4 regions of the Phocaeicola coprocola genome follow, and region 1 is predicted to be linked to each of the others. Evidence: riboswitches for the same ligand, from Rfam matches in the RefSeq annotation. Region 1 holds a riboswitch; each other region holds the start of a gene.
The links. Region 1 has a riboswitch for cobalamin ahead of ACDG22_RS09960 (DUF4465 domain-containing protein). Riboswitches for the same ligand answer to the same signal wherever they lie in the genome.
Positions count from the first base shown of each region.

Region 1 (2,204 bases):
CGGTGGAAACGATTTTTCCTTCCCGTACCCATTCGATTTTGAACCCTTCGACATCCGAATGCTGAATATCGGGAGTAAATGTGTAATCGGTATTCCGGACGACTTTTAGCCCCTGCGAAGGTAGTGCCAGTGAGATGACCGGAGGGGTGAGTTCTTTCACTTCTACTTTCAGTTCCTCTTCGGCATAGCCTTCCGCATTGTCTACTCTTAGTTTGACATAAAAATCCCCGCATTCATTCCATGTACGTTGAAGAGACGGACCCGAAGAAACCAGCGTACCGTCTATCGTCCAAGCAAAAAGAGCATCTTCAACATTCTGGTATGTCGGGGCGATAGTCAATTCGTGATCGACCTTGACCGTGTAAATACCGGTCTCGCTGTCAAGTTCTATTATAGGTTGTCCTCCTACTTCTTCGGTAATGACTTCATCCTTGTTGCAGGAGGTGAACAGCATACAGGCAGAAATAATAAAATAGTGAAAACGATGCATGATGTGTGGATTTTAGAAAAATAACAGGGATACCCCCGACAGAAGGGATATCCTTATATTCTTTTTATTGTATGGTGATATCATCAATACAGATATAAGCCGGAGTATTCAAACCGTATGCTCCCGAATCCGAACCCTCGAAGTTGAATTTCACACTTTGCACCCCTTCGGCATTGATTTCCCAATAATCCCATGTCGTGATAGGATCAACCTGTTGTTGGCCGTTACGATAATCGGCTAAAAGACGTTTGTAAGTGCGGATCAGACCGCCATTCGCATCATAACATTCCAGATTCACTTGGAAATACCCTTTCATCTCTTTCAGAGGAGTCGCTACCCCCGTAGAACCGAACTGATTACCATAAGTAATGACACCATAAGTGTATGAGGTGTTGCAGATCCACAGGCCGACCAATTTCCGGGGAACATTGAAATAAAATTCTGGTTTAGCCATCCATGCCTGATTGTAAGCATCCACATATCCGTAAACGACACCGAAATTGGAACCGCTGTGCCCGGCTTCCTTATTCTGTCCTTCCGCTTCCACCGCAGTGTTATAGACAGAACATTGGTTTAGATAAGAATACCACCAGTCTCCGGTATTTCCCGACTGATTGGAGCGGATGTTCCAGTTGGAAAGTGCGATGCCGCCGCTGGAATACTCTGTGCTTCCACCTACAGTATTAAACATTGAAAGGAAGAGATATTCTTCCGGAGTATTGTCGTAAATGGTGGTTACTTGAGGATACCCTTGGTACGAATAAAGATTTTCTCCGGCCGAGGTAGGTCCTGCTAACATGCCGGGATCGAAATCATCGAAAGTGATAGTTAAAGTACCGTCCGGATTTGTCACAGCACGGGTTTGCGAAGTTCCGGAATCAACCGGGTCCATCAAAAAGTCATCGTCCGAACTACAGCCAGAGAACAAGGCGGTTGCGGTAAATAGACAGGCACCTGCCAGAAAGCGTAATTTTCTTTTCATAGGTCACTCATTTTAATGTAAAACATATTATTAACAAACACAAAAAATTCCCGTTCGTGCGGACTTACACGAACGGGAATATGTCTGTCTTCAAATATTGAATGGCCGATGAGCTATTCCTTATTTGATTACGACCCGTATATCCCGCAGGTGTAAATCTCATTCCGGTCATGGCAGGTCTTCTGACTCGTCCCGGTCATCGTGCCTTCCCGGTATTACACCAGTGGCAAAAGTTCGATGTCCGTTTTTGTGGACTCACAGCAGCGGGTACTGTCCCGGATTTTCACCGGGTTCCCTTTTCATTCGGAAGGCGTAAACCTCCCGAAACCATTTCCCGACTGCAAAATTATCTATATTACATATCAATTCCAAATAATTCATAATATTTATAATAAAACACACAAAGCATGACAACCGTACTGTTTTAATTAGAGCATTCAAGTTTACGACAAACGAAGACGGTAATTATCATACACAATATCCATAAACCAACAAAACAGCTTGCCATTTTCCATAACAATGCGTTCTGGAATAGATAACTGTTAACTGCAATTATGCAAGCAAAAAAAGCAGACAGAATAATGACTATTAATATCATGCACCAGAAATTAATCCTATAAATTTATGGAAAACAAGTAAGGGAATGGAAGTTCCGTTGCCGCATGGATGCAGGTGAAGGACCTTCTCTTTTAACGTTGGATACGCCAATGCACGCCAACGGAAGACTCTGAT
Region 1 covers NZ_JBGKGM010000003.1:118,188-120,391, reverse strand. The annotation lists gene ACDG22_RS09965 (PKD-like domain-containing protein) at 1-490, opposite strand, end outside; gene ACDG22_RS09960 (DUF4465 domain-containing protein) at 555-1,472, opposite strand; cobalamin riboswitch at 1,628-1,819, opposite strand.

Region 2 (2,204 bases), on a different contig from region 1:
AAGTTTTCGAAGACACGCGTACGGCATCCCATTGTTGCCAGTTCATAGCGATAACGTTTTGGATCGCTGGCATCCCATTTTTCATGCTGGTTGAAAGGAGTATCAAGGAACATAAAATTCGGGAATAAAGCTTTTGCCGTAGTACGGCAAGCTTTCAGGAACAAGTCGAAATTAGGAGCTTCAAACTCTACCTTACCTTCCATTGCCGCATCAAAGTCTTCCATTGCCCGTTTGTAGTCGGCTTCCGAATAAGACACACCATCCTTTATCTTGAATATCTGAATGGGGAATACAGGTACTTCTCCCCGCGTACCCAAACCTTCAATAGTAGCTTTCAGCAGTTCTTCTATCACCATTCGTCCTTCGGCAGAAGTATCTGTTCCATAATTGATAGAACTGAACACAACCTGATTTCCTCCGCGTGAATGCATCGTATTCAGGTTATGAATAAACCCTTCCATTGCCTGATGAGTATCTTTACGTACCTGACTATAAGCCTTTTTCAAAATATGTTCCAGTTCATCGGCTGTAAGATTGATCTGCTGGTCAGCAAATGCTGCAAGAAGAATCTTTTTTTCATCTTCAGAAGGAGCTATTGAAGCAACATGCTGTTTTACCAACGCCTGCAACTTCGCCTCATCTACTTCCATGCCTTTCATATCGAAATAAAAAGAAATAGAAGAAACAACGACTTTCTGGAAACTTTTCAATACGCCTTTTGCCATGAAGAAATCGAAAGCCGGAATAGCCTGTCCTCCGTGCTGCTCATTCTGGTTGGTCTGGAATATAATTGTAGCTAGTGTTGCGTAGCTTTGAATAGACTGAGGTGTACGGATACTTCCGTTCTTAGTATGAAAACCGCGTTCAAACAGATCGTCAAGATCGTACTGAATACACGTCGTAGTCTTGGTAGGATAATAGTCCAGATCATGAATATGTATATCTCCCAACTGATGTGCCTCAGCATATTGTTTCGGCAACAAATATTTATAGGTATAATCCTTTGTTATTTCCGAAGCAAAGGTCATCATCTGTCCGGCCGGAGTATGGCTCGACATATTGGCGTTACTCAGATTCACATCATTTTTATCTATGGCAACAATACCATCCATGATATGCTTTATCTGAGTTTTCCGATCGCGTTCCGTATTTCTCCACTGGCGATAAATGATATATTTTTTAGCCACTTCAGGCTGTACCTTCATCAATTCCGTTTCTACGAGGTCCTGAATTTCTTCGACTCCGATAGTAGGATTCTCAAAATGATTGATAACACGCTGTGTAATCTCGTCAATCAGTTCTTCCTGATGAGCAATCCCCGTTGCGTTGAACGCTTTACTGATAGCATTTGTAATCTTTGAAGGCGAAAAGTTTTCCCGCTTCCCGTCACGCTTGATAATACAGATTTCAGTTAAATTCATACTGGCTTGTAACGAATAAGTTAATATAAAAGTTGGCTTTGCTCTTTGCGGCAGGTCTTCTGACTGATCTCTCCCCGACAGCCACCTTCCCATTGTAAAAAAACAATAGTGGTTTGCTTATGCATTGCCTTCGGTTCATTAAGAATCACAGCAGCGGGTACTGTTGCCGATTTTCACGGCATTCCCTTTTGAAACACTTTTGTTACCTAGCAAAAAGCCATACAAAGATATGGCTTTAAAGAAATAAACAAAAATCAGAATCTTGATAATTTTCTAAATTGGACAACTTTTAAGAAAGAAAAATAACCCAGAAGCACCTACAGGACATATAAATGGCAAACTATTATTTATACTAACTTTTCTATTTGGATAATTAAATTAATTTCTTATTGCCTTTAGAGAAGAATATTTTTTCCTTTTTACCGGCTACGCTCCCTGCGTTAAAAGAGTAAAAGCAGGGAGCATAACAAGTTATAAATTGACAGGCTCCAGTCCCATCTGTTTTGCCTTCTTCAGCATATATTCAAAAGCAGCATCATGTTCATTTGGAATCACTCCATCCAGGATAGCATCCTTTATAGAACTTTTCAAACTACCGATTTCGCGGCAGGGCTGCAAATTGAAAACTTTCATAATTTCAGCACCATCTACAGGAGGCTGGAAATTTCGGATACGGTCTTTTTCCTCCAGATCTTTCAGTTTCTGACGAACCAGCTTGAAGTTATCAAGGAAGCGTTGCTTACGGACTTCATTCTTCGATGTAATATCTGCTTCGCACAGCAG
Region 2 covers NZ_JBGKGM010000001.1:193,774-195,977, forward strand. The annotation lists gene ACDG22_RS00665 (anaerobic ribonucleoside triphosphate reductase) at 1-1,421, opposite strand, end outside; cobalamin riboswitch at 1,454-1,648, opposite strand; gene ACDG22_RS00670 (CCA tRNA nucleotidyltransferase) at 1,893-2,204, opposite strand, start outside.
Region 2: linked by a shared signal. The riboswitch ahead of ACDG22_RS00665 (anaerobic ribonucleoside triphosphate reductase) and the one ahead of ACDG22_RS09960 (DUF4465 domain-containing protein) in region 1 are both predicted to bind cobalamin.

Region 3 (2,204 bases), on a different contig from region 1:
AGATACCGGGAGCGTATAAGTAATTCCCTACGGGTATCGCCATTGGAATATCGGTATGGGACATAATCTTCGTTCTTCCGCTTAGCTTCTTCCATTTCCTCATTGGCCTGCTGTATGGCATCCCAACGGTGTTTGATGCGTAATTCCTGCACAGCATCACAAGCTAATCTCTGAATGTGAAAACGGTCTATCACACGGCTGGCTTCAGGAAATGCAGTCCGTACAATCTTGCGCATGGAGTCTGAAAGGTCAAGTGTCACTTCTTTAACGGCATAACGGCTTTCCTCGTCAATTCGTTGCAGTACAGCTATTACATCCTCTGATTTAGTTCCTGCCACGACAGCTACCAGGGAGCACTCTCTCGTACAGGCATCACGGTTGGTTACAAAGGTGTAAAGTTCACCGTTGGAGAGTGAGGTCTCGTCAATCGCCAGATACGGTCCCATATTTTCCGGAAACAGCATCCATTCACCGGCATGGGATAACTGTTCCCAATTACGATATCCGCTGAGAACCTCCTTGTACTGTTTTTCAAATGTATGACCATCTATATGATAGAATTCCTCAAGCGTACGGCAGGTCACTGGGGATGTCTCCATACGTTTCTTTTAAAAAAGCCCCAAATTCTTTGGAGTATCTGGTTCCCTTGGCTACAACATCGAGGTCGATGGGAATACTGAAACTTTTACCTGTGCGCAAGTCCGTCCAACGACGACGTCTGATCTTGAGGATTACCTTATGGTCCCGTATGGGAAAGTCTGTCACATTAACAGCTTCCATAAAACCTTTGGATTCAAAATGTTCGTCATTGCTTAACTTGGAATTCATCTTTTCATCCAGACTAATATGAATCTCTTGAGAGGTTTGTTCAACTCCAGAGATAAGAAAGTAATCTAATATCTGAGCCGGCAACACGAGGCTGGCTAGCATATTCAAATAATCGTTTTTCATAATGCGAAGTAAGCAATACTTTACGAGTATAAAAAATAATCCCCACTAAATTTCTACTGACCCACTATCTAACTTATTTTGTGCATGTACGGGTGCACACATGTTTATACCCCACACCAGCAGGGTAAACATTACTGAATAGCAAAGTTTATTAAGCATTATGTAAAACGTTCAACCGTCCTATCCCCCGAGTTCGGTTAATTAATAAAAACGATGGCAGGTCTTCTGACTGACTCACACGCTTTGACACCTTCCCGGTTTTATCCAGTGGCAATGAGTAATTGTCAACGTGCTTGATGAGCTTCACAGCAGCGGGACTGTTCGGGACTTTCACCCGATTCCCTTTTAATCCGTCGGGTCGAAACAACCTTCCGGAACCAATCGATGGCAAAGATAATTTATTTTTCTGAATTTTAATACAGTTTTTTTGTTTTGAAAATGTTTTTGTATTAAGAACTCTTTTGTCGGAGAATACCGATAATTTTAGTAGTTTTGTCTGAATGAATCATTAAATATATGCATGTATGAAAGAAATAAATGTATCGGAACTGAAAGATAACATGTTCGACGCTATCAGTAAGGAATGGATGCTGGTAACGGCCGGAACACAGGAAAAGTTTAACATGATGACGGCAAGCTGGGGCGGAACCGGTGTTTTGTGGGCAAAGCCCGTAGCCTTTATTTTCATCCGTCCCGAGCGTTATACCTACCAGTTTATTGAAGAGGGAGAAACGCTTACCCTGTCTTTCCTGGGCGAAGAGCATAAAGATATACATAAAATCTGTGGTTCCAAATCTGGGCGCGACATTGATAAGGTAGCGGCTACCGGACTGAAACCTTTTGCCACTCCCGAAGGAAACATTGCCTACGAGCAGGCACGTATGGTACTGGAATGCAGAAAACTGTATGCCGATATGATAAAGCCCGAGCAGTTTATCGATGCCTCACTGGTAAGCCGCTGGTACGGCGAAGGACATGGCGGATTCCATAAAATGTATGTCGTAGAGATAGAACATGTATGGGTGAAAGAGTGAGCATAATGCTTGTCAGAATTCCATGATAAACTCATCCAGCGAATCGTTTTCGTCCATACCCATCTTGTCGTGTTTGAGGCGGTTTTTCCGTTTCTTCAAGGCGACCTTATTGGTTTCGAGCAGGTAAAGCATGTTGCTGTTTGAGATGCCGATTTTGATAAGGCAGCAAAGCGAGATGTCCGCCTTTGTCAGTGTCGGGAACTTTTTCCAAAGCCGGTC
Region 3 covers NZ_JBGKGM010000001.1:703,188-705,391, reverse strand. The annotation lists gene ACDG22_RS03045 (ISAon1 family transposase) at 1-599, opposite strand, end outside; gene ACDG22_RS03040 (ISAon1 family transposase N-terminal region protein) at 565-951, opposite strand; cobalamin riboswitch at 1,150-1,349, opposite strand; gene ACDG22_RS03035 (flavin reductase family protein) at 1,476-1,985, shown strand; gene ACDG22_RS03030 (tetratricopeptide repeat protein) at 1,998-2,204, opposite strand, start outside.
Region 3: linked by a shared signal. The riboswitch ahead of ACDG22_RS03040 (ISAon1 family transposase N-terminal region protein) and the one ahead of ACDG22_RS09960 (DUF4465 domain-containing protein) in region 1 are both predicted to bind cobalamin.

Region 4 (2,204 bases), on a different contig from region 1:
ACGATAAACTGCCAGCTGTCTTTTTCTACTTCTCCGCCAAAAAGGATGTTTGCTACGGCTTTCACCGGAATATCTACCGAACCGAAAACCAGATTGGCTGCCATAAGCAGCACAATCATTACAGCAAGTACACAACCATATATATATCCTCTATTTGTCTTCATGCACACACTTTCTGAGATATCACTCCGCTAAATTAGTAAAATATCTTGGAGTATAATCTTTCAAGATATCAGGATGAAATACTTTTACCAAATCCTTGAGCAACAATTCTGGATGAAAAGGTACTTCCTCATAAAAAGAAATGCGGCTGGTATTACATCCATATACCCGACGATTGCGGAACGCATCAAAATTGGCATATGGCGCATAGTCACTCTTCAGTTCTCTATAAGTTTTATCCACCTGCTGATTGTATTTTATCAGCCAGAAATCGGCGTGCTGTCCTTTATCGAATACTGTTTCAAAAGCCAAAGAAGCAGAACCGCTTTGAGGAATATCGGCAAATATATACCGTGCCCCCGCATCGGCATACAGTTTTGCCATTGTACTGTTTCCCCCCGGCACATACCATGTACCACCGGTTTTCAGTTCTGTAATGACAGTCGGTTTCGGTGTTATGTCTTTCACTTGATTCCGGAGTGAAAGATAGGCCTCCTCTACCCCAGCAAACAAAGAGTCTGCCTCAGCCTCTTTTCCAAACAGCAACCCATAAAAACGTACCCATTCGGCACGCCCCAATGCTGAAGTTTCCATATAGTCGGCACATTCAAGAATCGGTATATTCAGCTTTTCTATACGTCCGTAACCACCACTGTTTTCGTAAGGTGAAAGCAAGATACCGTCGGGATGCATGTCTATCACTTTCTCTATGTCCGGATTCATACTGCTCCCCGCATCGGTTATTTCTTTTTTCCGACAACTTTCCAATATAGCAGGAACACGGATGTACTGCAAATCACATACTCCTTTTATTTTATCCAGTGCGCCCAACTCCTGTAAAAGTCCGCAGTGCACAGACGAGAATATCAGGGAGTTTGATAAAGGAACCCGAACAATTGTACCCTCCGGCAAGGATGAAGGACACGAATCCTGTTTATTGACCAACAAATATGTATGCAACGTTTTCAGTGTGTCCCAGGGATTACGCAGGGTAACCTGAGTATAATGCTGGTATTTTACAATTTGCAGATTCTCTGCATAGCGTAAATTCAGTGTATCACCTCCTTCTTGCATAAAAGAGGTCTTGCTCTTTCCGTTACAAGCGGAAAACAGCAAGACCATAAGTACTATATGGGCAGATAGTATGTATTTCTTCAGTTCATTTGCCATGATTATAATAATTTATCGGTCTACAATAAACAAAGCAATATGAGAAATAATCATTCTCACATCAGCTTCCTCAATATTAACATAGTAAAAACATAGTTCTTGCTACTCTTTCCTCGAGAGCACAAGCATGATTTCGTTTTGCAGGTCTTCTGACTTACTCCGGTTTGTTATGCCTTCCCACTTTCTCAAACAGAAGAAAGCAGTGACCTGAAGTAGTAAACAAACCTTTACAAAGGAGCTTACAGCAGCGGGACTGTCCGGGACTTTCACCCGATTCCCTTTTCATCCGTGGCCTCGCATATACCAATCGGAAGCCCGACGGAACAAAACTGTGACAAATATATGCAATAAGTACTTATAATGCAATAAAAGGTGAACCAAAATCCAATTTTATTTGTTTACTTTGTGTTTATATTAAAAGTTGATATCATCTATGATTACTGCAGAAAATATTTTACTAGTCGGGTCTATTTTAATCTTTACAAGTATTCTAATCAGCAAAACCGGATATCGTTTCGGTATCCCTACCCTGCTGTTATTCCTGCTGGTAGGTATGGCTTTCGGCAGTGACGGTCTCGGCATTCAGTTCAACAGTGCTTCAGACGCTCAGTTTATCGGCATGATGGCACTCAGCATCATCTTGTTCTCGGGAGGAATGGATACCCGATACGCCGATATCAAACCAGTCTTAAAACAAGGTATACTGCTCTCTACTGTGGGAGTATTGGTCACCACACTGCTTACCGGATTGTTTATTTTCTTCCTTTCGCATTACACGCATGCCAACATAGAACTTACTCTGATGGTTTCTTTGCTGCTTGCTGCAACCATGTCGTCTACAGACTCGGCTTCGGTATTCAGCTTGTTGCGCT
Region 4 covers NZ_JBGKGM010000001.1:1,916,222-1,918,425, reverse strand. The annotation lists gene ACDG22_RS07885 (iron ABC transporter permease) at 1-164, opposite strand, end outside; gene ACDG22_RS07880 (ABC transporter substrate-binding protein) at 184-1,320, opposite strand; cobalamin riboswitch at 1,455-1,675, opposite strand; gene ACDG22_RS07875 (potassium/proton antiporter) at 1,766-2,204, shown strand, end outside.
Region 4: linked by a shared signal. The riboswitch ahead of ACDG22_RS07880 (ABC transporter substrate-binding protein) and the one ahead of ACDG22_RS09960 (DUF4465 domain-containing protein) in region 1 are both predicted to bind cobalamin.